Regions from separate parts of the Kosakonia calanthes genome, predicted to be linked through region 1. Evidence: predicted binding sites of a transcription regulator. Region 1 holds the regulator's gene; the other holds the start of a gene.

Region 1 (3,121 bases):
GCCAGCATGATCGCAATCAGCAGCACCAGGAAGCCTTTCAGCGTGCCGGTAACAGAGCGGTCCGCCAGTTTCCCACCGAGATAGTTACCAATCGAGAAGCCCACACCAATCAGTACCAGCATGGCGGTAACAAATACCGGCGTAGCATGAGTAATGGTATGCAGTACCGGAGAGATATAGGTATAGAGCGTAAACATGGCTCCAGCACCCAGCACGGTGGTCAGTAACGCAGAGAGAACCTGCGGACGCATCAGTACTGACAGCTCTTTGCGGACATCCGGACGCGCACCCGCGCCGCCTTTTGGCAGAGAGAAGAACAGGCTCAACATAGCAATCACGCCCAGTCCGGCAGTGGCCATAAATGACATGCGCCAGCCGATGGTTTCACCCAGCCAGGTAGCGGCAGGCACGCCGCCGATATTAGCGATGGTCAGCCCCATAAACATGGTGGCGACTGCGCTGGCCTGTTTTTCTTTCGCAACCACGCTTGCGGCCACCACCGAACCGAGGCCGAAGAATGCGCCGTGGTTCAGGCTGGTAACGATGCGGGCGAGCATTAATGTGGAGTAGTCTGGCGCAATGGCCGACAACACGTTACCCAAGGTAAAAATAGACATCAAAAAGATCAGCGCGTTACGACGACCGCGATGCGACAGCAGCAGCGTCATCAGGGGGGCGCCGACCATCACGCCGATAGCGTATGCGCTAATCAACATCCCTGCCGCCGGAATGGAAACGTCAACGCCGCGGGCAATCACCGGCAGTAATCCCATTGGGGAAAACTCCGTAGTACCGATACCGAAGGCACCGATAGCCAGGGACAGCAAAGGGAAATTAATTTTCATATTTTGGCTCCGAAAATGACATGCCGACGCTCGACTCTGTCGTTGAAGACAAAAGTATGACAGCTGTCACATAAATTAGAAGTTAGCTGAATGACAAAAGATTATTGCGCAACAGATACAAATGCAGGAGATAAGGCAGGAAAACCGAGGGAGAAAGCTCTCCCTCGCGATAGATCAATGCAGTGCTGCGGTCAGCGCGCCGAAAACAATCAGACCCAGAACGATGACGGTGGTGAATAATGAATACTTAAGATCGGTGCTCATCAATTTCTCTCCTTTTAATTTCCCCACAAAAAGTGAGATAGCGCATTTTTGCACAAATTATCCTAAAAATCTTGCGGGAATTAGAGGGAGAATCGTTTTAACTCTTCCCCTTTTGCTCAAGATAAGACAAAATTCGACGCTAAATTTATAAGCGTACCGGCCATTGACTCCCCTCCTGACGTCCAGTGTCGTTTTCCCGGCGTACCGCACTCTTTTTGCTGAGTTCAGGGTGTTTAAAGGCAAACGTTTACCTTAAGTATTATCAGGAGCTTACGATATGGTCTGGAGTAATATCTGATGGCAACGATTAAAGACGTCGCGAAACGAGCAAACGTTTCCACTACAACCGTATCACATGTAATTAACAAAACACGCTTCGTCGCCGAAGAGACGCGCAACGCCGTGTGGGCCGCGATCAAAGAACTGCACTATTCGCCGAGCGCCGTGGCGCGCAGTTTGAAAGTCAATCACACAAAATCTATCGGTTTATTGGCCACCAGCAGCGAAGCGGCCTATTTTGCCGAAATCATCGAAGCTGTCGAAAAGAAATGTTTCCAGAAAGGCTACACCCTGATTCTGGGTAACGCATGGAATAGCCACGAAAAACAGCGCGCTTATTTGTCGATGATGGCGCAAAAACGCGTCGACGGCCTGTTGGTTATGTGCTCTGAATATCCCGAATCTGTTTTAAGCATGCTGGAAGAGTATCGCCACATTCCGATGGTGGTGATGGACTGGGGCGAAGCAAAAGCCGATTTTACCGATTCTGTCATTGATAACGCCTTCGAAGGCGGTTATATGGCAGGCCGCTATCTTATTGAACGCGGGCATCGCGATATCGGCGTGATCCCCGGCCCGCTGGAGCGTAATACCGGCGCAGGCCGTCTGGCGGGCTTTATGAAATCGATGGAAGAAGCCATGATTTCCGTCCCGGAAAACTGGATTGTGCAGGGCGACTTCGAACCGGAATCTGGTTACCGCGCCATGCAGCAGATCCTCGGCCAGTCGCACCGCCCTACCGCCGTTTTTTGCGGCGGTGATATTATGGCGATGGGCGCACTGTGCGCCGCTGATGAGATGGGTTTACGCGTACCGCAGGATATTTCGGTTATCGGTTATGACAATGTGCGCAACTCTCGCTTCTTCACGCCAGCGTTGACGACGATTCATCAGCCGAAAGATTCATTGGGTGAAACCGCCTTTACCATGTTGCTTGACCGCATCGTCAACAAACGTGAAGAGTCGCAATCGATTGAGGTGCATCCGCGCCTGGTAGAGCGCCGCTCGGTGGCCGATGGCCCGTTCCGCGACTACCGCCGTTAATCTTCTTTCGCGGGGGCCGTTACTCCGGCTCCCGCAACCATTCACTGTTCAGCGTTTCGCTATCTCCCAGGTACTCCAGCAGCCAATTTAAGGCGGGCGATGCCTCGTTTTGTTGCCATGTCAGGCAGCAAGCCGCATCCGGAAACGGGTTTTCCAGTTCGAGCGCCACCCAGGCTCCGCTATCCAACCACGGTCTGGCAAAATGCGCCGGCACCATGCCCACACACAGCCCCGCCGAGAGACAGGCTTCCGACGATTCCCAATCCGGGACAATCACGCGTTTTTGGTTATCCAGCAGCCAGGTAATGCGTTTCGGTAATGAACGCGACGTATCTTCCTGAATCAGCGAAGGCCAGTTGCGCAACGTCTCATCACTTAGCGGGCCGGGCATTGCAGCCAAAGGATGTTGACTGGAAACCACGCATTTCCAGCTAAGCATGCCCATATCGCGAAACGCATAACGTCCACCGACCGGAATGGCCTGCGTTGCGCCAATCGCCAACTCAACGCGTCCGTCAGAAAGCGCATCCCAGACGCCATTAAACACCTCCTGATAAACCAGTAATTCGACATCACTGAAATGGCGATAAAAATCAACGATTAGCTGCCGCGTGCGCGAAGGTTTAACGATATTGTCCACCGCGATCGCCAGTTGCCCGCGCCAGCCATTGGCGATTTGCTGGCACTGC
Region 2 (3,121 bases), 1.8 Mb from region 1:
GCAGGTGGCATGGGGTGAGAACGACGCGTTTCTGACCCTGAAAGATGGCACCATGTTAACCGCCCGGCTGGTGGTGGGCGCAGATGGCGCAAACTCCTGGCTGCGTAACAAAGCGGATATTCCGCTGACCTTCTGGGATTATCACCACTACGCGCTGGTGGCGACGATCCGCACCGAAGAACCCCATCAGGCCGTGGCGCGCCAGGTGTTCCATAACGACGGCATTCTGGCTTTTCTGCCGCTCAGCGATCCGCATTTGTGCTCCATCGTCTGGTCGCTGCCGCCGGAGCAAGCGAAAGCGATGCAACAGGCAAGCGATGACGAGTTCAATCAGGCGCTGTGCGTTGCTTTTGATAACCGTCTTGGTCTGTGCGAGGTGCAGAGCGAACGTCAGGTTTACCCGTTAACCGGGCGCTATGCGCGCCAGTTCGCCGGACATCGTCTGGCGCTGGTGGGCGACGCCGCACACACCATTCATCCATTAGCAGGGCAGGGGGTGAACCTCGGTTTTATGGATGTGGCGGAACTGATTACCGAACTGCGCCGTTTAAGCCGTGAAGGCAAAGACATTGGCCAGCATCTTTACTTGCGCCGCTACGAGCGTAGCCGCAAACACAGCGCGGCGGTAATGCTGGCGAGCATGCAAGGTTTTCGCGAACTCTTTGCCGGCACCCACCCGGCGAAAAAGCTGCTGCGTGATATCGGCCTGAAACTGGCCGATACCCTTCCCGGTGTTAAAACCCAGTTATTACGTCAGGCGCTGGGTCTTAATGACTTGCCTGAGTGGTTACGTTAACTGCGTCACACTTTCCCTTCCCGTCCTCGGGAAGGGCTCCTTCCTCCTCATTTGAAATAATCTAATTTCACGCTATTTTTCGGATTAGATTTTCTCATGTCGCGTTTTTCTTATAGTGGAAATTTCCACTCTTAAATGGTGTGAAATCCTGATTCTCATCGTAATGAGCGTACATTACTGACGGCTTATTGTTCTTAAATGGCATTCACCCAGAATTTTACTCTGTGGTTATCTTTGGCTTGAATGGTCATAAGCTAATGTGATGACCCATTTTCTCTTATGGTTTACTGCCGCTTTCGGTGATAAGTTCAGACGAAAGAGAACGTTTGCGTCGACGTCTGAAAAGGCGTCGGCACTGGTTTTTTGGGCGCACCTGGCGCTGCAAAACACGTGATAGCTCAGCTTATTCGACGAGGAAAAGATGGCTCAGCAGACCCCTTTATTTGAACAACACACGTCAAGCGGTGCCCGCATGGTGGATTTCCATGGCTGGATGATGCCGCTGCATTACGGCTCGCAAATCGATGAGCACCACGCGGTGCGAACCGATGCCGGAATGTTTGATGTGTCGCACATGACCATCGTTGACCTCAAAGGCAGCCGCACCCGCGAGTTTCTGCGTTATTTACTGGCAAATGACGTCGCGAAACTGACCAAACCGGGTAAAGCGCTTTATACCGGCATGTTAAATGCCTCCGGCGGCGTGATTGATGACCTGATCGTCTACTACTTCACTGAAGATTTCTTCCGCCTCGTTGTTAACTCCGCCACCCGCGAAAAAGACCTCTCCTGGATTTCCCAACACGCTGAACCTTTCTCCATCGACATCACCGTGCGTGATGATTTGTCGCTGATTGCGGTGCAAGGCCCGCATGCGCAAGAGAAAGCCGCGCGCCTGTTTAGCGATGAACAACGCAATGCTGTTGCGGGCATGAAACCCTTCTTTGGTGTCGAAGCCGGCGATCTGTTTATTGCCACTACCGGTTATACCGGCGAAGCCGGATATGAAATTGCGCTGCCGAATGAAAAAGCGGCCGGCTTCTGGCAGGAACTGCTGAACGCAGGTGTAAAACCTTGCGGTCTGGGCGCGCGCGATACGCTGCGTCTGGAAGCGGGCATGAACCTGTACGGCCAGGAGATGGATGAAGGTATTTCCCCGCTGGCGGCCAATATGGGCTGGACTATCGCCTGGGAGCCGCAGGATCGTGAATTCATCGGTCGTGAAGCCCTGGAACAACAGCGCGAAAAAGGCCCCGAGCAACTGGTGGGTCTGGTGATGACCGACAAAGGCGTGCTGCGCAATGAGCTGTCGGTGCAGTTCACCGACGCGCAAGGCACTGTGCAAAAAGGCGTGATCACCAGCGGAACATTCTCGCCGACGCTTGGCTACAGTATTGCGCTGGCGCGTGTGCCGGCGGGTATCGGCGAAACGGCCATTGTGCAGATCCGTAACCGCGAAATGCCAGTGAAAGTCACTAAACCTGTTTTTGTGCGTGCCGGCAAAGCCGTCGCGTAACCTATTGTTTTGGAGAGAATACGATGAGCAATGTACCAGGCGATCTGAAATACAGTAAAGAACACGAGTGGCTGCGCAAAGAAGCAGACGGCAGCTATACCGTTGGCATCACTGAACACGCGCAGGAACTGCTGGGCGATATGGTGTTTGTTGACCTGCCGGAAGTCGGTGCGACCGTAAGCGCAGGCGATGATTGCGCCGTTGCCGAATCCGTAAAAGCGGCCTCGGATATCTACGCACCGATCAGCGGCGAAGTCGTCGCAGTTAACGAAAGCCTGAATGACTCGCCGGAGCTGGTAAACAGCGAGCCGTATGGCGAAGGTTGGATCTTTAAAATCAAAGCCAGCGACGAAGCGGAAGTTGCCGCCCTGTTGGATGCGACAGGTTATTCCGCGCTGTTAGAAGACGAATAACGTTGTGCCGGATGGCACTGCGTTTATCCGGCCTACAGGTTGACGTAGGCTTGATTTGTAGGTCGGGTGGGGCTGCGTTTATCCGGTCTACAGCATGACGTCGGCCCGGTTTGTAAGTCGGATAAGTATTAGCGCCATCCGGCAATCGGGCACACAACCAAAGCCAGCTTTTCGCTTTATATATCACTGCACGTTTCAGGAATCCTCGCTCATGACTCAGACGTTAAGTCAGCTTGAAAACCACGCCGCATTTATCGGCAGGCATATCGGCCCGGACGCATCGCAACAGCAGGAGATGCTGAACACCGTGGGTGCAGACTCGCTGAATGCACTGATTGCGCAAATTGTGCCGAAAGATATTCAGCTCGCCGCGCCACCGCAGGTGGGAGAGTCCAC

The links. Region 1 encodes PurR, which represses purine synthesis genes. Its sites were predicted from a motif close to CANGCAAACGTTTGCNTG; they were not measured.
Region 2: the regulator PurR is predicted to act here: its motif matches at 1,112-1,129, upstream of gcvT (glycine cleavage system aminomethyltransferase GcvT).

What each region holds. Positions count from the first base shown of each region.
Region 1 is NZ_CP151800.1:2,660,548-2,663,668, forward strand. It holds gene AAEY27_RS12450 (MFS transporter) at 1-845, opposite strand, end outside; gene AAEY27_RS12455 (YnhF family membrane protein) at 1,020-1,109, opposite strand; gene purR (HTH-type transcriptional repressor PurR) at 1,407-2,432, shown strand; gene punR (DNA-binding transcriptional activator PunR) at 2,452-3,121, opposite strand, start outside.
Region 2 is NZ_CP151800.1:882,117-885,237, forward strand. It holds gene ubiI (FAD-dependent 2-octaprenylphenol hydroxylase) at 1-796, shown strand, start outside; gene gcvT (glycine cleavage system aminomethyltransferase GcvT) at 1,218-2,312, shown strand; gene gcvH (glycine cleavage system protein GcvH) at 2,336-2,725, shown strand; gene gcvP (aminomethyl-transferring glycine dehydrogenase) at 2,937-3,121, shown strand, end outside.